Regions from separate parts of the Mesorhizobium sp. Mes31 genome, predicted to be linked through region 1. Evidence: predicted binding sites of a transcription regulator. Region 1 holds the regulator's gene; each other region holds the start of a gene.
The links. The regulator PhoB, encoded in region 1, activates phosphate uptake and scavenging genes when phosphate is short. The targets are predictions, from matches to a motif close to TGTCATNNANCTGTCAT.
Positions count from the first base shown of each region.

Region 2: the regulator PhoB is predicted to act here: its motif matches at 4,219-4,235, upstream of NR193_RS00095 (ceramide glucosyltransferase).
Region 3: the regulator PhoB is predicted to act here: its motif matches at 2,545-2,561, upstream of phnC (phosphonate ABC transporter ATP-binding protein).

Region 1 is NZ_JALJRL010000012.1:53,961-61,125, reverse strand. It holds gene pstC (phosphate ABC transporter permease subunit PstC) at 1-93, shown strand, start outside; gene pstA (phosphate ABC transporter permease PstA) at 97-948, shown strand; gene pstB (phosphate ABC transporter ATP-binding protein PstB) at 945-1,748, shown strand; gene phoU (phosphate signaling complex protein PhoU) at 1,774-2,481, shown strand; gene phoB (phosphate regulon transcriptional regulator PhoB) at 2,501-3,190, shown strand; gene NR193_RS20650 (agmatinase) at 3,306-4,217, opposite strand; gene NR193_RS20645 (ROK family protein) at 4,406-5,650, opposite strand; gene xylF (D-xylose ABC transporter substrate-binding protein) at 6,000-7,040, shown strand.
Region 2 is NZ_JALJRL010000001.1:21,479-28,643, reverse strand. It holds gene NR193_RS00120 (GcrA family cell cycle regulator) at 1-14, opposite strand, end outside; gene NR193_RS00115 (aspartate aminotransferase family protein) at 372-1,571, shown strand; gene argF (ornithine carbamoyltransferase) at 1,586-2,497, shown strand; gene NR193_RS00105 (Hsp33 family molecular chaperone) at 2,627-3,661, shown strand; gene apaG (Co2+/Mg2+ efflux protein ApaG) at 3,724-4,116, opposite strand; gene NR193_RS00095 (ceramide glucosyltransferase) at 4,345-5,496, shown strand; gene NR193_RS00090 (O-succinylhomoserine sulfhydrylase) at 5,513-6,700, opposite strand; SAM riboswitch at 6,758-6,835, opposite strand; gene NR193_RS00085 (2'-deoxycytidine 5'-triphosphate deaminase) at 6,974-7,165, shown strand, end outside.
Region 3 is NZ_JALJRL010000008.1:50,653-57,817, reverse strand. It holds gene phnE (phosphonate ABC transporter, permease protein PhnE) at 1-473, opposite strand, end outside; gene phnD (phosphonate ABC transporter substrate-binding protein) at 529-1,437, opposite strand; gene phnC (phosphonate ABC transporter ATP-binding protein) at 1,607-2,464, opposite strand; gene NR193_RS15400 (DUF1868 domain-containing protein) at 2,601-3,311, opposite strand; gene NR193_RS15395 (DapH/DapD/GlmU-related protein) at 3,398-4,015, opposite strand; gene phnL (phosphonate C-P lyase system protein PhnL) at 4,012-4,719, opposite strand; gene phnK (phosphonate C-P lyase system protein PhnK) at 4,788-5,564, opposite strand; gene NR193_RS15380 (alpha-D-ribose 1-methylphosphonate 5-phosphate C-P-lyase PhnJ) at 5,561-6,460, opposite strand; gene NR193_RS15375 (hypothetical protein) at 6,466-6,699, opposite strand; gene NR193_RS15370 (carbon-phosphorus lyase complex subunit PhnI) at 6,705-7,165, opposite strand, start outside.

The DNA of each region.
Region 1 (7,165 bases):
GCGCTCGGCCTGATCCTGTTCGTCATCACCTTCCTGATCCTTGCCATCGCACGCTACATGCTGATGCGCATCGACGCCCGCACGGGAGCCTGACCGATGTCGACAGCCTCATCGCTTCACCAGAGCCGCAAGAGGAAGAATGCCGTGATGATGACGCTGTGCGTCATCGCCGCGGGCATCGGACTTGCCTGGCTGGCGCTGATCCTCGGCGCGCTGGTCCACAAGGGTACCGCCGGCCTGTCCCTCGACGTCTTCACGCAGATGACGCCGCCGCCCGGCGACGCCGGCGGTTTGCTCAACGCCATCTACGGCAGCGTGGTGATGACGGTCATCGCCGTCGTCGTCGGCACGCCCATCGGCGTGCTTGCAGGAACCTACATGGCCGAATATGGCCGCTTCTCGAAACTCACAACGGTGGTGCGTTTCATCAACGACATCCTGCTGTCGGCGCCGTCGATCATCATCGGCCTGTTCGTCTACGAACTGATGGTGCGGCCGATGGGGCATTTCTCGGCCCTTGCCGGTTCTGTCGCACTCGCCATCCTGGTCATTCCGGTCGTCGTGCGAACCACCGAAGACATGCTCAACCTTGTGCCGAACGCCTTGCGCGAAGCCGGCACCGCGATCGGCGCGCCGCGCTGGGTTGTCATCAAGTCGGTGGCCTACCGCGCCGCCCTTTCCGGTATCGTCACAGGCATACTGCTGTCGATCGCCCGTATCTCGGGCGAGACCGCGCCACTGCTTTTCACGGCGCTCAACAACCAGTTCTGGTCGAGCAATCTCAACGCACCGATGGCCAGCCTGCCGGTGACCATCTTCCAGTTCGCTCTCAGCCCTTATGAGGAATGGCAGCAACTGGCCTGGACCGGCGCACTCATAATCACATTGACGGTTCTCGCGCTCAGCATCTTTGCTCGCAGCCTGACCGGACGCAGAGAGGACAAATGAGCCAGATGTTGTCTCCAGACATGACGATCGCCGCCGAGGCAACCGCCAAGGCCAAGATCGAGGTCAAGAACCTCAACTTCTACTACGGCCAGAGCAAGGCGCTGAAGGGTATCACTCTGTCGCTGCCCGAGCGCAGCGTCACCGCCTTCATCGGGCCCTCGGGCTGCGGAAAGTCGACGCTGCTGCGCGTCTTCAACCGCATCTACGAGCTCTACCCGAAACAGACCGCCGAGGGCCAGGTGCTGCTCGACGGCCAGAACATCCTCGACCGGTCGCAGGATCTCAACCTGCTGCGGACCAAGATCGGCATGGTGTTCCAGAAGCCGACGCCATTTCCGATGTCGATCTACGAAAACATCGCTTTCGGCGTCAGGCTCTATGAGAAGATCAGCAAGTCCGAGATGGACGGCCGCGTCGAGCAGGCGCTCAAGCGCGCCGCACTGTGGACCGAGGTCAAGGACAAGCTCAACGCCAGCGGCCTCAGCCTTTCGGGCGGCCAGCAGCAGCGGCTCTGCATCGCCCGCACCGTGGCGGTGAAGCCGGAAGTCATCCTGCTCGACGAGCCGGCTTCGGCGCTCGATCCGCTGTCGACCGCCAAGATCGAAGAGCTGATCGACGAGTTGCAGGCCGACTACACGATCGTCATCGTCACCCACAACATGCAGCAGGCGGCACGCGTCTCGAAGCAGACCGCCTTCATGTATCTGGGCGAACTGGTCGAGTTCGACCGCACCGAGAAGATCTTCACGTCGCCCCGCGAGAAGCGCACGCAGGACTACATCACCGGCCGCTTCGGCTGAGCTCAGACATACGAGGACTAAGATCATGGGCGAACATACAGTCGCTTCTTTCGACGAGGATCTCGGACAGATCAGCAAGCTCATCAGCGACATGGGCGATCTCGCCGGCTCGATGGTCGGCGGTGCGACCAAGGCACTTCTGAATTCCGACAACGCCCTGGCACAGCGCGTTGTCTCCGACGACGCGATCATGGACGCGCGCCAGCGCGAACTCGACGACCGCGCCATCACTCTGATCGCCAAGCGGCAGCCGATGGCCGACGATCTGCGCCATGTCGTCGGTTCGATCCGCATGGCCGGCGACCTCGAGCGCATCGGCGATCTTGCCAAGAACATCGCCAAGCGCGTCGGCACCGTTGGCCTCAGCGTCACGCCTCGCGACCTTTCGCACTCGATCGATGCGATGGCGCAGCTGGTGCTGATCCAGGTGCAGGGCGTGATCGAGGAATACGCCGCCGCCGACGCGGCGGCGCTGGCCAAGCTCAGGAACGACGACGAACGCATCGACGTCAAGTACACGTCCGTGTTCCGCGAACTCCTGACCTACATGATGGAGGATCCGCGCAACATCACCGCGTGCACGCATCTGTTGTTCTGCGCCAAGAACCTCGAACGCATCGGCGATCACGTGACCAACATCGCCGAGAATGCGTATTATGTTTTGACCGGCACACAGCTACCCGCCAATCGCCCGAAGCAGGACGAGACGGCAATGTCCGCGCCGGCGGCATGACGACAGGGGTAAGCAGCCGATGATCGCGCCACGCATCATGGTCGTGGAGGATGAGGAGCCGCTCGGTGTGCTGCTCCGCTACAATCTGGAGTCCGAGGGTTACCAGGTCGAGGTGGTGACGCGCGGCGACGAGGCCGAGATCCGGCTGCAGGAGAACGTCCCCGACCTTCTGGTGCTGGACTGGATGGTGCCGGCGGTTTCAGGCATCGAACTCTGCCGGCGGCTGAGAATGCGCCCCGAGACCGAGCGGCTGCCAATCATCATGCTGACCGCGCGTGGCGAGGAGAGCGACCGCGTGCGCGGCCTTTCCACGGGCGCCGACGATTATCTGGTCAAGCCGTTCTCGACACCGGAGTTCATGGCCAGGGTCAAGGCGCTGCTGCGCCGCGCCAAGCCGGAAGTGCTGTCCAGCGTGCTCAAGGTTGGCGACATCGTGCTCGATCGTGAGTCGCACCGGGTCTATCGCAAGAAGAGCGAGATCCGGCTCGGGCCGACCGAATTCCGCCTGCTCGAATTCATGATGCGCCATCCTGGCCGCGTCTTCTCGCGCAGCCAGCTGCTCGACAATGTCTGGGGCGAGACGATCTATATCGACGAGCGCACGGTGGACGTGCATGTCGGCCGGTTGCGCAAGGCGGTCAACAACGGCCGCATGCCCGATGTCATCCGCACGATCCGCGGGGCGGGTTACGCGATCAGGGAAGACTAGAGCAGTTCACCGTTTCACGGAAACGGCAAACCGCTCTAACTCTTTGTTTTGACGCAATTCCGGACGGAAAACCGTTTCACACTTTTCCTGGAATTGCCCTAGCGAGAGTCCGGGCTCAAACCTGCCGGACGACGGTGCCGATGACGTTGACGAGAAGGCGCGCTGCGGTCAGGGCCGACAGGCCGTCAATGTCGGCGGGAGGATAAAGCTCGACAAGGTCGAATCCCGCGATCCTGGCCCGTCTGCCGAGGCCCCCGATCAGATCGACCACCTGGGTGTAGGTGAGGCCGCCGGGCGAACGCGCCGCCACGCCCGGCATGATACCGGGATCGAGGCCGTCGCAGTCGAGAGTTACGACGACCCGCGCCCCTTCCGGAATATGCCGGAGAGCGGCTTCGACGCCTTGGGCGTGAACCTCGCGGGCGGTTACAAAGCGGCTGCCATAGCGCCGTGCCGCTTCGATTTCGGTGAGGCGAGCGCTGCCGACGCCACGGATGCCGACCTGCACGATGCCGGCGACATGCGGCATCTCGCTTGCGCGGCGCATCGGGTTCGAATAGCCGTAGCGTTCGCCATGCACCTCGTCGCGCCAGTCGATATGGGCGTCGATCTGCAGGATCCAGACCGGCCCGTGATCCGCAAAGCCGGCGAGGAAGGGGATGGGCACGGAATCGTCGCCGCCGAGCAGGATCGGCACGGCCGGTAGTGCCAGAACCTGGCGCGTTTTCGCCTCGATCCGCGCCCTGTTGCCGCTATTGTCATGCATGGTGGTCGCGATGTCGCCGGTGTCGATGCAGCAGACCGGCTTGCCGTCGAACAGCGGGCCGCCGAGATCGAAATCCCAGTGCTCGACGAGCGTGGCATCGCCCTGGCTCGCAACGCGGATGGCGTCGGCGGCCAAGGCGTATCCGCTGCTGTCCTTGCCGGGATAGGTAGTGCCGTGACCGGCTCCAAAGATCACCGCACGCGGTATACGGCCATCGGCAAGGCAATCGGGAAAGCCAAGAAAGGGAGGCGAGGCGGTCATTTCTTGATGGTCCTGATGGTGGTTCAGCTGAAATTTCAGTGTTGAGGGTACGAGACGATGAGGCATTGGCCGACGCGTCGAATTAGACAGCATCCTAACAGTTGGCGCGCCTGACTGACATCATACCCATCGTGAAGCCCGGTTCAGGTCGACCGGTCGCTCAGAATGATTTGGTTTTGCACGGATCCTCAGGCAACGTTCTTTCCGGCGCCCGGTCGTGCCTGCGCGCCCGGCGCGAAAATCTCCTGGTCGACGAAGGTCAGCGCGCGCATGGCGCAGCCTTCGCGGATCAGCGGCAGTTCGTTCGGCTCGGTGTCGAAGGAAATCGATTCCGAGTGCTGGCCGCCGGCGGTCTGGGCTATGGCCTCGCGCAATGCCGGCTCGATCAGGTCGAAGGCCGCGGCGCTGACACCGACCATGGCGACGGGTGCCGGGTCGATCAGCGCGAACAGGCTGCCGAGCCCGTAGCCAAGCGCTTCGCCGGCCTTGCGATAGGCTTCACGCTCGGGCCCGTCGCTTTCGCGGGCCGCGGCTGCCAGCGCGCGCATGTCTGCGTCGCTGACATCGGCAACCGGCTCGGTGTCCTCGCCGAGCTGCCTTGCGTTGCGCCAGATGGCGTAGTTGCCGGCATAGGCCTCGACGCAGCCGCGTCGCCCACAGCGGCAGAGCGCGCCCTTCGGCTGGTGGATCATGTGGCCGAACTCGCCGCCCGAGGAATGGGTGCCGGTGAACAACTGACCCTTCAGCACCAGTCCCATGCCGATGCCGTGCGAGAGCAGGATGGCGATGAAGTCATCACGGTAGCGCTGCGGATCGCGCCAGCGCAACGCCACCGCCATCATGTTGCAGTCGTTCTCCATGGTGGCGGGGATGCCGAACTCGTCCTCGAGGATGTCGGCGAAGGCGATGTCGGTGTGCGGCGTTATCGGCGACCACAGCATGGCGCGAGCACGGGTGTCGGTAATGCCCTGGATCGCCAGCGCGATGCGGGCGACGCTGCGGACATCGAGATCGGGGTCTTCGAGGCGGCGCCGCACGATGGCGACGCATTCACCGATCAGCGCGTCGCGCGACATCGTCAGCGTGTCCAGCCGGCGCTGTTCCTCTGATATCACCTGGCCGGCATAGTCGATGACGGCGACGGACAGGAAGTTCAGCGACAGCACCACGGTCATCACCGCCGCGGCTTCCGGATTGAGGCCGAGGCCGACCTGTGGCCGGCCGCGTTTCAGCGAACCGGGCTCGCTCGGCTTGCTTTCGGCCAGGATGCCTTCGCCGATCAGGTCGGAGGAAATCGCCGATATGGTCGAGTGGCTGAGGCCGGTGGTCGCGGCGATCTCGGTACGTGACGGCTGTCCGGCCCGGCGCACGGCCGCAATCACCATTGCCCGGTTGCGCCGGCGCAAATCGTCGTGGCGGATTCCGACCGACATGCTTTCTCACATCCTCCCGGTCGCCGCAGCCTTTCGTGTCCTCCGAAGACGTCGGCGAAGCCTGAAGCGCGTCGCGCCCCAGGTCGTCATTTCCGCGCGTGTCGTGTCCCGAAACCGTTGCCCACCCTTGGGCGACACGCGCCAGCCAAATACTGGCAGAAGCGAATTATCCTGTCATTATTTATTCCGAGGCTCGAAAAAAATTCGGAGGGGCATCAAAATCCATCAGAATCGATGTTGACAGCGTTCCGGTGTTGGATCAGTATTTTTTCGAGGCTCGAAAAAAAGAGCCTGTGTGCCGGCCTTCGGGTCAGTTTGGTCGCGCCATACGCGGCGCAGGGAGGATAACATGAAGAGATTCACAGCCGCCATCCTGGCGGGTGTCGCCATGTCGCTGACGCTCGCGTCGGTCGCGCAGGCAAAGGACAAGGTCATCGGCGTTTCGTGGTCCAACTTCCAGGAAGAGCGCTGGAAGACGGACGAGGCCGCCATGAAGGCGGCGATCGTGGCCGCCGGCGACAAGTATATCTCCGCCGACGCGCAGTCCAATCCCGGCAAGCAGCTTACCGATGTCGAGAGCCTGATCTCGCAGGGCGCCAACTCGCTGATCATCCTGGCGCAGGATGCCTCGGCCATCGGCCCGGCGGTACAGAAGGCACTGGACGAAGGCATTCCGGTCGTCGGCTATGACCGTCTGATCGAAAACAAGGATGTCTTCTACCTGACCTTCGACAACAAGGAAGTTGGCCGCATGCAGGCCCGCGAAGTGTTCAAGGTCAAGCCGGAAGGCAATTATGTCTTCATCAAGGGCTCCGGTGCCGATCCGAACGCCGACTTCCTGTTCTCGGGCTCGATGGAAGTGCTCAAGGAGGCCATCGACAGCGGCAAGATCAAGAATGTCGGCGAGGCCTATACGGACGGCTGGCTGCCCGCCAACGCCCAGAAGAACATGGAACAGTTCCTCACCGCCAACGACAACAAGGTCGATGCCGTGGTCGCGGCCAATGACGGCACCGCCGGCGGCGTCGTCGCGGCACTGACGGCGCAGGGTCTGGCCGGCACCGTGCCGGTGTCGGGCCAAGACGGCGACCACGCCGCGCTGAACCGTATCGCGCTTGGCACCCAGACCGTGTCGGTCTGGAAGGACGCGCGCGAGCTCGGCAAGAACGCCGCCGAGATCGCATCGCAACTGGCCGACGGCAAGAAGATGACCGACATCGCCGGTGTGAAGGATTTCACGACGCCCGGCGGCAACACCGTCAAGTCGCTGTTCCTGACCCCGGTTGCCATCACCAAGGACAATCTCAACGTCGTCATCGACGCTGGCTGGATCAAGAAGGATGAGGTCTGCGCGGGCGTTGCTGCCGGCACGGTCGCTGCCTGCAACTAAGCCGGGCCTGTTCCTGCTCGATACCAACGCCGCGGCCCAAAGCCGCGGCGTTTTCTCAAAAAGATTTGTGTTTCCGCATCGTGCGGATAGCTTCTAGGCTGGTTACGGCATCCGCGTCAGACGGC
Region 2 (7,165 bases), on a different contig from region 1:
TCAGTCCAGTTCATGAGACCGCGCTCCTGCTAAGCGTGCGGCAATCGGAATCCCTTCCCGACCCAGCAAAATTGCTGGGGCAGACACCACATATATCTGGTGATTAGGTCCGCCGCACGAAATCTAGTTATTTCTCGACTACAACTACTCTATGCGCTGACTCGGTGACAAGAGTCCCAAGTGCAACACGAATCGGTTTTTTCGGTTTTCCCCAACTTGCCCGGTCGCTTGTGAGCCGGCGTCTCGTCAGGAGGCTTGCCGCGCCCCTATGCGCGACGTTTTCGTTGACTTCATGGCCGAAAAACACGATAAGCCGCACAGGCCGCCGCTTTGGCGGCTTTTTTGATTTTCCGGTACCGGAGACGCATATAATGAGCGGTTCGGCGCTTTTCGAGACCTTTTCTCGCGCACCCCTGGCTTTCGACCATGGGGAGGGCACTTGGCTGGTTACCGACAAGGGCGAGCGATATCTCGATTTCGCCGGCGGCATCGCCGTCAATTCGCTCGGCCATAGCCATCCGCATCTGGTCGCCGCGCTCACCGAGCAGGCCGCAAAGCTCTGGCACGTCTCCAATCTCTACGAGATACCGGCGCAGAGCCGGCTTGGCGAGCGGCTGGCCGATGCCACCTTCGCCGACAAGGTGTTCTTCACCAATTCAGGCGCCGAGGCGCTGGAATGCGCGATCAAGACGGCGCGGCGTTACCACTTCGTCAAGGGACATCCCGAGCGCTTCCGCGTCATTACCTTCGAAGGCGCTTTCCATGGCCGCACTCTGGCGACCATCGCGGCCGGCGGCCAGTACAAATATCTTGAAGGGTTCGGACCCAAGGTCGAAGGCTTCGACCAGGTCGGCTTCGACGACATCGACGCCGCCGAAAAGGCGATCACGCCGCAAACCGCCGCGATCCTGATCGAACCGGTGCAGGGCGAGGGCGGTATCCGCCCGGTGCCGGCGCAATCGCTGAGGCGGCTGCGTCAGCTCTGCGACCAGCACGGCCTTTTGCTGATCTACGATGAGGTCCAATGCGGCATCGGTCGCACCGGCAAGCTGTTCGCGCATGAATGGTCCGGCGTCACACCCGACATCATGGCGATCGCCAAGGGCATTGGCGGCGGTTTCCCGATGGGCGCCTGCCTCGCCACCGATGAAGCAGCTGTCGGCATGACCGCTGGCGTTCACGGCACCACTTTCGGCGGCAACCCGCTTGCCATGGCCGTCGGCAACGCCGTGCTCGACGTGGTGCTGGAAGACGGCTTCCTCGAAGACGTCCAGCGCAAGGCGTTGCTGATGAAGCAGGGGCTGGCGGCGGTCGCCGACGAGTTTCCCGAAGTCATCGAGGACATCAGGGGCGTTGGGCTGATGCTCGGCCTCAAATGCGCCATGCCCAACACCAAGGTGAACATGGCGCTGCGCGACCAGCACCTGCTGGCGGTTCCGGCCGGTGACAATGTCATTCGCCTGCTGCCGCCGCTCACCGTCACCGACGCCGAAATCCACGAAGCGCTCAACCGCATCCGCGCCGGCGCCAAGGGCCTGGCGGAGGCGATCGCCTCCGCTGCCGCGAAGTAATTCGAAAGATCCTGATGAGCCCCCGTCATTTCACCGATCTTTCCGCCGTTTCCGAAGGCGACCTGCGCTTCATGCTCGACGATGCGGTGGTGCGAAAGGCTCGCCTCAAGGCTGGCGAGCGGACAAAGCCGCTCGAAGGCAAGGTGCTGGCGATGATCTTCGACAAGCCGTCGACGCGCACGCGCGTCTCCTTCGACGTCGGCATGCGCCAGCTCGGCGGCGAGACCATCATGCTGACCGGCACCGAAATGCAGCTCGGCCGCTCCGAGACCATCGCCGATACCGCCAAGGTGCTGTCGCGCTATGTCGACGCGATCATGATCCGTACCACCTCGCATGAGCGGCTGCTGGAACTGACCGAGAACGCCACCGTGCCGGTGATCAACGGGTTGACCGACGACACCCATCCCTGCCAGTTGATGGCCGACATCATGACCTTCGAGGAGCATCGCGGTCCGGTAGCCGGCAAGACGTTTGCCTGGACCGGCGACGGCAACAATGTGCTGCATTCGCTGCTCGAGGCCTCGGCACGGTTCCGCTTCAACCTCAACGTCGCCGTTCCCGAGGGCAGCGAACCGGCACGCAAGCATGTCGACTGGTCGCAAGCGCATGGCGGCAAGCTGCACTTCACCCGCTCACCCGAGGAGGCCGTCGATCAGGTCGATTGCGTCGTCACCGATTGCTGGGTGTCGATGGGCCAGGAGCATCGCGCCCGCGGCCACAACGTGTTCTCGCCTTATCAGGTCAATGCCAAGCTGATGGCCCAGGCCAAGCCGGACGCACTGTTCATGCATTGCCTGCCGGCGCATCGCGGCGAGGAAGTGACCGACGAAGTCATCGACGGGCCGCATTCGGTGGTCTTCGACGAGGCCGAGAACCGGCTCCATGCCCAGAAGGCCGTGCTCGCCTGGTGTCTTGGTGCTTGAAGTGTCTTGGTGCTTGAAGTGTCTTGGCGCTTGAAGTGCCTGGGAGCTTGATCTCTGGGGGCGTGATGCCTATTTGCGCCGCATCACGCAAATCAAGCGCGTTTCGACGCATGCGCCCCACAGGGCGGCATGGCCGCGCCCTGGAGCTTTGTCATGTTGGAAACCCATCAAGTGACTGAACATCACCCCAAACTCGGCGAATTCGGCTACGCCGGCGACGATCACGTCGTTCCCTTCGAGGTCGGCCCGCTCGACGTACGCGGCCGCACCGTTCAACTCGGGCCGATGCTCGACGCCATCCTGAGCCGCCACGATTATCCCGAGCCGGTCGCCCGCCTGCTGGCGGAGGCCTGTGTGCTGACGGTGCTGCTCGGCACATCGCTCAAGTTCGAGGGCAAATTCATCCTGCAGACCCGCACCGATGGTCCGGTCGATATGCTGGTCGCGGATTTTTCCACGCCCACGGCACTGCGGGCCTATGCGCGTTTCGATCCCGACCGGCTTGAGGCGCTGGTCGCGGCCGGCGAAACGTCTCAGCAGACGCTGCTCGGCAGCGGTGTCCTGGCGCTGACCATCGACCAGGGTGCTCACACGCAGCGCTATCAGGGCATTGTCCAGCTCGACGGCGAAACGCTCGAAGACGCGGCACGTACCTATTTCCGCCAGTCGGAGCAGATTCCGACCGATCTCAGGCTTTCGGTGGCCAAGCTGTTGACGCCCGGCATCGGTGGCGCACGCGAACAGTGGCGCGCCGGTGGCATCCTGGCGCAGTTCCTGCCGCAATCGCCCGAGCGTATGCGTGTGCCGGACCTGCCGGGTGGCGATGGCGATCCGCGCGACGAAATCCACGATCCGGCCGACAATTCCTGGCAGGAACTGCTGGCGTTGCTCGGCACCATCGAGCCGACCGAGCTGATCGACCCGACGATCGGCGCCGAGCGGCTGCTCTACAGGTTGTTCCACGAGCATGGCGTGCGCGTCTTCGGCGGTGTTCCGGTCGCCGATCAGTGTTCGTGTTCGCGGGACAAGATCCGCGGCATCCTCGAGGGCTTCTCCGCGCAGGAGATCAAGGACAGCACCGAGGATGGCGGCATCCACGTCGCCTGCGAATTCTGCTCGAAGCAATATGACTTCGACCCGGCGGAATTTGCAGCGGCTCAATAGCGACAGAACAACGTCTCACCGGCTGCCTCGCGGCCGGTGAGGGCATTGGCGCCCACCCGAGGCTAATTCACCGTGCGCCGCGTACCCGGCAGGTCGAGCGAGAAGGCGGGGATGGCGATGTCGAACGTCTCGCCCCGCTTGTTGCGCATCGTGTAATGCCCGACCATGATCCCTGACGGTGTCGAAAGTGGGCAGCCGGACGTGTATTGATAGCTGTCGCCGGGATTGAGTTCGGGCTGGTCGCCAACGACGCCGGCGCCGCGCACTTCCTCGACCCGACCGGTGCCGTCGGTGATGTGCCAATAGCGCGACAACAGCTGCACGAACTCCTCCGACTGATTGTCGATCGTTATCTGATAGCCCCAGACATAGCGGTTCTCGGACGGATCCGAGCGATCCTCCAGATAGAACGGCCTGACCTGCACTTCGATGTTGCGCGTGACGGCGCGGTACATAAGCGACTCCAAAACAGTCCCGGCAACTTTCGGCGCTCCTCTCGGGCTGGTCAACGGTGCGCCCCCGTCATTCCGACCTGACAGGCAAGTGCCGACAAAGAATGTCATTTAAGTGACACATGACAATGATGGTGTGCGCCAACCAGTGCCTGGCGACTCGGGCGCTTTGTCGAATTGTCGAAAGCGGTCGCCATGGAGGCCGGCTTTTTCTGGAGTGACCGGATCTCGATGGAACTCACTCTCATAGCCGCCTTGCTTTCGACTGTTCTCATTGTCTCAAACCTCGCCAGCATCGTGTTCGCCGCTTCACGTCTGAAGCGACGCCGCGTCATCGCAGCGCCGACCGGCAAGTCACGGCCGGTGTCGATCGTCGTGCCGTCGCGTGGCGTCGAGCCGTTCACGCACGAGACGCTGGAGCGCGCCTTCTCGCTCGACTGGCCACGCTACGAATTGATCTTCTGCGTCGCCCATGCCGATGATCCGGTGGTCGGATTGATCCGCGCCGCCATCGCCCGTTTTCCGGCAGTGCCGGCCCGCCTGTTGTTCGGCGACGACCGCATCAGCGCAAATCCGAAGCTCAACAATTGCGTCAAGGGCTGGGAAGCGGCGCGCCACGACTGGGTCATCCTGGCCGATTCCAACGTGTTGATGCCTGAAGATTATGTCCAGCACCTGATGGCGGCCTGGCGGCCGGACACCGGCCTTGTCTGCTCGACGCCGATCGGCTCGCGGCCGGACGGCTTCTGGGCCGAGGTCGAATGTGCCTTCCTCAACACGCTGCAGGCGCGCTGGCAATATGCCGGCGAAGCGCTCGGCCTTGGCTTTGCCCAAGGCAAGAGCATGTTGTGGAACAAGCCGATGCTCGACGCCAGTGGCGGCATCCGCGCGCTGGCCGCCGAGATCGCCGAAGACGCTGCCGCGACCAAGCTGGTCAACGGCCTCGGCCTGCGCGTCAATCTCGTCGCCGCCCCTTTCGAGCAGCCGCTCGGCCGGCGCACGCTTGCCGAGATCTGGTCGCGCCAGGCGCGTTGGGCGCGCCTGCGCCGTGTCACCTTCCCGCTGTTCTTCGCGCCCGAGATCCTGACTGGCGCGGCGGTGCCGCTGGTGCTTGCGCTGGTTGCGGCGGCAGGCGCCGGCTTCAGCCTGCCGCTGACCTGCATCGCCGTGCTGGCAGCCTTCTATCTTCCGGAATGCGCCCTGGCCTCGGCCAAGGGCTGGTATCTGTCGCCCCGCATGATCGCGGCGATGGTGGTGCGCGACATGATCCTGCCGGTGATGTGGGCACGCGGCTGGCTCGGCGGCGCCGTCGACTGGCGCGGCAACGCGATGACCATTGGCACCAAGGCGGCCGAACTGGAAGAGACGCCGTCGAGCGCCTGAAGGGCCAAAACCTCTCCTACTTGGCCTTCAGCGCCTGCGCGATATCCTCGAGCAGATCGTCGGCATCCTCCAGGCCGACCGAAAGCCTGAGCGTGCCCGGCCCGATGCCGAGTTCCGCGCGGGCTTCGTCGCTCAAATTCTTGTGCGTCGTCGTCGCCGGATGGGTGATCAGGCTCTTGGCGTCGCCGAGATTGTTGGAGATCAGCACGATGTCGAGCGCGTTCTGCAAGGCGAAGGCCGCCTGCTTGCCGCCCTTGACGTCGAGGCAGATCAGCGTCGAGCCGCCCGACATCTGCTTCTTGACGATCGCCGCCTGAGGGTGGTCGGCGCGGCCGGGATAGATGACACGGGCGATTTCCGGCTGCACGGCAAGGAAGTCGGCGATCTTGCCGGCGCTTTCCGTCTGCTGGCGTACGCGCAGCGGCAGCGTCTCCAGGCCCTTCAGCAACGTCCAGGCGTTGAAGGGCGACAGGCTGGGCCCGGTGTGGCGGAAATAGTCGTGCAGGTTCTCGTCGATCCACTTCTTGTCCGACAGGATGACGCCGCCAAGGCACCGCCCTTGGCCGTCAATGTGCTTGGTCGCCGAATAGACGACGATATGCGCGCCAAGCTGCAAGGGTTTCTGCTGCAGGGGGGTGGCAAAGACGTTGTCGACGACGAGCCGCGCGCCGATCGAATTGGCGAGTGAGGCAACCGCGGCGATGTCGACCACTTCCAGCGTCGGGTTGGTCGGGCTTTCCAGGAAGAACAGCTTGGTGTTCGGCCTGACCGCTTTTTCCCAGTTGGCGATGTCGGTGCCGTCGACCAGCGTTGCCTCGATACCGTACCGAGGCGCCAGGGTCTCGACCACCCAGCGGCAGGAGCCGAACAGCGCGCGCGCCGCCACGATATGGTCGCCGGCCTTGACGCTGCACAGAAGGGCTGCGGTCACCGCCGCCATGCCCGACGCGGTGGCGCGCGCATCCTCGGCGCCTTCCAGCGCGCACATGCGCTTTTCGAACATGTCGACCGTGGGATTGGCGTAGCGCGAATAGATGAAGCCCGGCTCCTCGCCCTTGAAACGGGCTTCGGCGGCCTGCGCCGTCTCGTAGACATAGCCCTGGGTGAGGTACATCGCCTCGGAGGTTTCGCCGAATTGAGAACGCAGGGTTCCGGCGTGTACGAGGGCTGTCTGAGGTTTCCAGTTGCGCTTCTTGGTGCTCATCGCTTTTGTTCCAGACACAAAAAAACCGGCCGCGAAAGTCGCAACCGGTCCATACGGCCTTGCGGCCCGACGGTCCTTTAGCGACTTGTTTAACGTGGCTGCAAGCCGACCGGCCAAATCACCACGGGATAACGACCCTTTAGACCCGCGCCACGCTTGCGTCAATTGCCGGCTTGATTAAGAGGTTTGTACCAAGCAGGTTCAGCAAAAGTGTTCCACGGTTTTGCGGCAAGAACCGGCGACAAGAAAAACGTCTGGCCTAGGAGTGGAGCCTTGCGGCAGACAGGCATTCTTCCCGATCAGGACATTTCGGCGCTGTTCCAGTCCGGTGCGCTGAAGTCGCCGCGCGCCCTCGATGCCGACCAGATCCAGCCGGCCAGCCTGGATTTGAGGCTCGGCGACAAGGCATGGCGGGTGCGGGCCTCCTTCCTGCCCGGTCCCGGCCACAAGGTTTCGGAAAAGCTC
Region 3 (7,165 bases), on a different contig from region 1:
TTGACGATCAGCCGCAGCACCGGATGCGGCGTCAGGTTGCGCGCCGCGATGAAGGAGAACGGCACGGCAAAGACGAAACCGATGAAGGTCGAGACAAGCGCCACGTTCAGCGTGGTCAGCATCAGCTCGAAATATTCGGGGATGTAGAAGCTGCCCCAGACATAGGCGCGGCCGAGCGGGAAGTTGAATTCCTGGGTGCCGGTGTCGTGTGGGGAAGCGACGTCGAACATCGCCCGCCAGACATCGTTCCAGTCCTTGGGGACTAGCCAGCTCAGGAAGTCCAGTATGTGCGGCAGCCGGTCGAAGAAATGCCCGGCATTGGCCTCGTCGGCGAACCACATGGTGCCGCAGAGCGCGACAATGAGCAGGCCGACACCGATAGCCGTATAGAGCCGGCGCAAGGATGTCTGGCGTCGCCAGGCATCGGCTGCCTGGTGCGTCGCGTCTGAATGAGCGGTCACGGAAAGGGTCATGATCGGAGATGCAAAAAGGGCGGTGCTTTGAACACCGCCCTTCCTGATTTTACCGTTAGCCGCCGATGGCTGCCTTACGGGCTTCGACGATGACGTTGTAGAAGTCCGGCTTCACCGGGACGTAGCCGGTAAAATCGCCGCCTTCGATGCCTTCGAAGCAGGCCTTGTCCTTCTTGGGGAGCTGCGTGAAAAAGTCGGCAAGCTTGGCGGTCATGTCGTCGCCGAGCGCGGTGCGCACGACCAGCGGGCCGTTCGGGATCAGGCCCGAGCGCCAGACTTCGACGAAGTCGTTGGGGTCGACGGCGCCCTTGGCGACTTCCTTGTGGAAGGTGCCGGAGCTGTAGCCGTCCTTGAAGTCGCCGATGCCGGAGGAATCGTCCACCGCCACGTCGACCTTGCCGTCACGCACGGCCAGAACGTTGTTCTCGTGGCCACCATTGAACTGGGTCGAAGCGAAGAAGGTTTCGTTCGAAGCACCGGTGTCCTTCGGAATCTGGGTCAGCGGGATCAGATAGCCAGAGGTCGAATCCGGATCGGCGTAGCCAAGCTTCTTGCCCTTGGCCGATTTGATGTCGGTGATGCCGGAGGACTTGAGCGCCAGGCCGATCGAATAATAGCCGGTCGCGCCGTCGGTCTGCTGGGTGGTGAGGATCGGGGTGACGGCCTTCGGGTCCTTGAGAACGACGCTGGCGTAGCCGGAAGCGCCGAGTTCGGCGAAGTCGAGCGTGCCGCCAAGCAGGCCCTGGATGACACCGTCATAATCGGCGGCCGGGAACAGCGACACTTTCTCGAAGCCGAATTCGGCTTTCAGGTGGTCGGCGAGGCACTGGTAGTTGCGCAGCCGGTCGGTCTCGTTTTCACCGCCGAGAATACCGACGCGAAATTCCTTCATATCGGCGGCATGGGCCATGCTGGTTGCCATTGCGAGCACCGAAACGGCGCCAAAAACCATCTTCCTGAACATCTGGTATCTCTCCTGTGGGTTCCGGCCCCGCGCCGGCAGCGTTCTTGATTTCGACAGGTGCCCTTGACGCGGGCGGGCGATCCCAACCGCTCTTTCCCGGCCCATGGTATTTCCCGAAAACCGGATGCCGAGTTTCGCTAACGCGGACCTTCGGTTCGGGGCCATGAGCTCAGTAACCCGGGAATGCGGGCTCGAGCGGTCCGGCGGATGCGGCGATCTTTTGCTTGATGGCAACGCTGGTCGAGGTGATGGCCTCGGAGATCTCGCCGCCATTGCTGTCGGCGCCATAGACGAGACGCACGGCCTCGCGGTTGAGCTCTTCCGGCGGCCCATCGAAGACGACCTTGCCGGCAGCCATGCCGATGATGCGGTTGCAATAGGTGCGGGCGGTATCCAGCGTATGAAGATTGGTGACGACGGTGATGCCTTCGCGCAGATTGATGTCCTGCAGCGAATCCATCACCACCTTGGCGTTGAGCGGGTCGAGCGAAGCGATCGGCTCGTCGGCGAGGATAACCTTGGGCTGCTGCATCATGGCACGCGCGATGGCGACGCGCTGCTGCTGGCCGCCCGACAAGGTGCCGGCGGGCTGCAGTGCCGTGCGCGCGATATCGAGCCGCTCCAGCGCCGCAACCGCCTCGGCGCACTCGGCGCGCGAGAACATGCCGAACAGATTGGTGATGGTCGAACGGTGGTTCAGCTTGCCGAGCAGCACGTTGGTCAGCACGTCGAGGCGCGGCACCAGGTTGAACTGCTGGAAGATCATGGCGCAGTCGCGCTGCCAGCGCCGCAGCGGCGAACCGCGCAGCTGGGAAACCTCGGCGCCGTCAAAAAAAATCGACCCCTGACTGGGATCGATGAGACGGTTGATCATGCGCAAAAGGGTCGATTTGCCAGCTCCGGAACGGCCGATAATGCCGACCATCTGACCTTGCGGGATGGAAATGTCGACATTGCTGACGGCGATGTTCTTGCCAAATCGGCGAGAGACGCCGCGGATTTCGAGCGTGGCTGACGTTGCTGACATCGGCAGGTTTCAGTCCAGTCGCGGTTGAAGGTCTGTTGGCCTTCGCTAGCGCAGCGCCATGAACCTGCGGTGTCGAATTGATGTCAGTTTTGTTACTGCCCACAGACGCGACGTCTGGCGCCTCGTTTCAGCCCGATCAGCCGAGCACAAGCAACTCCTCGAAGTGCTTCATGTCGCGGAATGCACAGAAGGCGGGCGCCTTGATCTCGATCACCGGCGCCTGCCGCGCGAAAAGCGCCAGAGAGTCATCGAACAGGGCTTGCCATTGCGCCACCCTGTCGTCCGCCAACCGCTGGATCTGATAGGCGAAGGTGATGTGAAAGACGTAAGCGTCGTGATCGGGGTGCCGGTATCCGAACGGCACGGCCAAGGCGTCGCGCCAGGCACGCATGATGCGCACGTCGTCCTCCGTCGCGCCGGCAACAGTGAGCCCCGTCGGTACGACTTCGACCACCTTGATGTTGAATGGGCCAAAGCCCTCGAAGCCTTTCAGCCGCTCCAGATAGAGGCGGGTCATCGTGTCGATGCTGGTGTCGAGCGGCACGTCCTGCGGCCAGTAGGGCAAGCGGCGGCGGTATTCGATGATGCCCTGGAAAAGCGTCATGTGCAGGCTGGAGACGGGCGTGAAGGCCAGCCGGTCGGCGTCGGGCATAGCCAGCATCCGGTCGCGTACGGCAAGCACCACGGCCTCGGATGGCGAACCGCTGACCAGGTGGCTGACAACCGTGTTGCCGGGTTCGATCAGGAAATTGCCTGACGTGTCGTAGCGGGTGCCGAGGTGCGTCGGAGGGGTCGGGTTCGAGCCGGCAAAGAATCCGGCGAGTGATGGTTTGACTGTGTCGAGCATGGCGATCTCCGGGGAAAGACCACGTCCTGCTTCGGTGATGTGTCAGGGATATGAAACAGGCTTGTCCATGACGATGATGTGATGGCCTATCCCTGGTATTTTTCCAGAAAGGCTTCGGCGGATAGCTCCCTGAAATCGTCGAGCGAGGCGCGCAGCCTTGCGTGGTCCCAGTCCCACCAGGCAAGCGCTTGGTAGCGCTCGGCGGTGCGGCGGTCGAAGCGCTCGCGGATCGGCTTGGCCGGCACGCCGCCGACGATGGTGTAGGGCGCGACATCCTTCGAGACGACCGCTCCGGCGCCGACCGCCGCGCCATCGCCGACAGTGACGCCAGGCAGCACGGTCGAGCCGTGGCCGAGCCAGGTGTCATGGCCAATGGTGACGCGCTTGGCGCGGCGCTGGGCGAAGAATTCGCTCTCGTGCTCGGCATCGTCCCAATAGTCGGAGGCGCGATAAGTGAAATGGTGCAGCGTCGGCCGCCAGGTCGGGTGGTTGGTGGCATTGAGGCGCACGCTTGCGGCGATGTTGGCAAACTTGCCGATCGTCGCGCACCAGACGGCGCAGTCCTGCATCATGTAGGAATAGTCGCCAAGCTCGCTTTCCGAGACCCGGCTGCGGTCGGCTATCTCGGTCCAGCGGCCAAGCGTCGAGTTCTGTACCTCCGCCGTCGGGTGGACCAGCGGCGCTTCCGATAATTTCCTGGTCATGCGGCGATTTTTCCCGGGGCAAAAACGGTGACGTCGATGATGCGGTCGGCAACCGCCTCGCGCACGTCATGATCGTGGAAGATACCCAGCAGGGCGACGCCCGCCGTCTTCTTGCCAGCGATGAGTTCGATCACCACGTCGCGGTTCCTGGCGTCGAGCGAGGCGGTCGGCTCGTCGAGCAGCAGGATCGGGTGCTCGGTGATGAAGCCGCGCGCGATGTTGACGCGCTGCTGCTCGCCGCCGGAGAAGGTCGCCGGCGGCAGAGCCCAGAGTTTCTCCGGCAGGTTGAGTTGCGCCAGCAAGGCGCGCGCCTTGTCGCGCGCGCTCTCGCGGTCCTCGCCGCGCTCGACCAGCGGCTCGGCGACGACATCCAGCGCCGGGACGCGCGGCACGGTTCGCAGGAACTGGCTGACATAGCCGATGGTCTGGCGGCGCACCGCAAGCACGGTGCGAGGGCTGGCGGTTGCAAGATCGATCAAGCCGTCGTCATGGCTGACGATGATCTGACCTTCGTCGACGGCGTAGTTGCCGTAGAGCATCTTGAGGATCGAGCTCTTGCCGGCGCCGGACGGACCGCCAAGCACCGTGCATTCGCCAGCCCTGATCGAGAACGAGACACCGGCGACGACAGGCAGTTTGATGCCGTCGCGCAGATGCATGGTAAAGCTCTTGGCGACGTCGGAAACGACGAGCGGGGTTGCCATGTCAGTGTCCTTTGCTTTGCCGCATGATCTGGTCCGAAAACCGCCTTCCACTTTTCGGCATCACGCGGCTAGACCTGCAAGATGGAAGAAACGAGAAGCTGGGTGTAGGGCGCGCGCGGGTCGTCGAGCACGCGGTCGGTGAGGCCGCTTTCGATGACGCGGCCGTCCTTCATCACCATCATGCGCTGCGACAGGAGGCGTGCTACGGCGAGGTCGTGGGTGACGACGATGGCGGCGAGGCCAAGATCGGTGACCAGGCCGCGCAACAGGTCGAGCAGGCGCGCCTGCACCGAGACGTCGAGGCCGCCGGTCGGTTCGTCCATGAACACAAGCCGTGGCCCGGTGACGAGGTTGCGGGCAATCTGGAGGCGCTGGCGCATGCCGCCGGAAAAGGCGCGTGGCTCGTCGTCGATGCGGTCCTCGTCGATCTCGACGCGCGACAGCCAGTCGACGGCCGTGGCGCGGATCTTGCCGTAATGGCGATCCCCCACGGCCATCAGCCGTTCGCCGACATTGGCGCCGGCCGACACCGTCATGCGCAGGCCGTCGGCGGGGTTCTGGTGGACGAAACCCCAGTCGGTGCGCATCAGGAAGCGGCGCTCGGCCTCGCTCATGCGGTAGAGTTCGCGGAACTGGCCGTCGCGCATGCGGTAGCTGGCAGTGCCGGAGGAGGGCAGCAGCCGCGTCGACAGGCAGTTGAGCAGCGTCGTCTTGCCGGAGCCGGATTCGCCGACCACCGCCAGAACTTCACCCGGCCACAGGTCGAAGGAGACGTTGTCGCAGCCGACGCGCGAGCCGTAGAATTTGGAAAGCGCCGAGACGCGCAGCAGCGGTTCGTCGGTCATTGCGCCGCCTCCATGTTTCCTGGGGCAAGGTGGGTTTCCGGTGCAAGATGGCCGTGATGGCCCTCTTTGCGCCGCTTCTCGCAGTGATCGGTGTCGGAGCAGACGAACATGTGGCCGCCATGGTCATCGAGAATGACCTCGTCGAGATAGACATTCTCGGCCGCGCACAGCGCGCAGGGCTGGTCGAAGGTCTGCACCTCGAACGGATGATCCTCGAAGTCGAGGCTGACCACGTCGGTGAAGGGCGGCACCGCATAGATGCGCTTTTCGCGGCCGGCGCCGAACAGCTGCAGGGCCGGCGAGCGGTGCATCTTGGGATTGTCGAATTTCGGCGTCGGCGACGGGTCCATCACATAGCGGCCCTCGACCTTGACCGGATAGGCATAGGTGGTGGCGATGCGGCCGTGCCTGGCGATGTCCTCGTAGAGCTTCACATGCATGAGGCCGTATTCCTCCAGCGCATGCATTTTTCGCGTTTCGGTCTCGCGCGGTTCGAGGAAGCGCAGCGGCTCCGGGATCGGCACCTGATAGACCAGCACCTGGCCCGCCGTCAGCGGATGTTCGGGGATGCGGTGGCGGGTCTGGATGATGGTGGCGCTGGCGGTGTCGGTCGTCACGGCGACATTGGCGACCTTCTTGAAGAAGGCGCGGATCGACACCGCGTTGGTGGTGTCATCTGCGCCCTGGTCGATGACCTTCAGCACATCGTCGGGGCCGATGATCGAAGCGGTGACCTGGACGCCGCCGGTGCCCCAGCCATAAGGCATCGGCATTTCGCGCGAGGCGAATGGCACCTGGTAGCCGGGGATGGCGATGCCCTTGAGGATCGCGCGGCGGATCATCCGCTTTGTCTGCTCGTCGAGATAGGCGAAGTTGTAGGTGGCGATGTCGGTCATGGCGATCACATCCGCTCTATGCTATTGAATTGACTTCCAATGCGCGGAAACAGCACCAAGTTCAGATGACCCAAACCGGATGGATACACGTCGGAATCCTGCTGCTGGTTTTCGCCGGCGTGGTTGCCTTTGTCCTTCGAAGAATGGTTCTTCCCGCGCCGAAAGATGGCGCGCAGGGCGAGACTGTTGCCGGCGCAAGTGGGGGTTACGGCGGCGGCTTGGTTGATGGCGGCGGCCATTAGCATCACTCCGCCGCCTCCCTCTTCTCTTCGACCTTGGCGGGATTTTCACGGGCTTCATATTCGGCCCGCATGCGGCGCACGAGGTCGAGCTCGGCCTGGAAGTCGACATAGTGCGGCAACTTCAGATGCTCGACGAAGCCGGTCGCCTGGACATTGTCGGAATGCGAGATGACGAACTCCTCGTCCTGGGCGGCGGCGACGACATCCTCACCCAACTCGCTGGCGCGCAACGCCCGATCGCAGAGCGCCATCGCCATCGCCTTGCGCTCGCTCTGGCCGAAGACGAGGCCGTAGCCGCGGGTGAATTGCGGTGGCGCCTTGGCCGAACCCTTGAACTGGTTGACCATCTGGCATTCGGTGACCCGCACCGTACCGAGCGGCACCGCGAAGGGCAGTTCGGGCACATCCAGTTCCAGCTCGACCTCGCCGATGCGGATCTCACCGACGAAGGGATGGTTGCGGG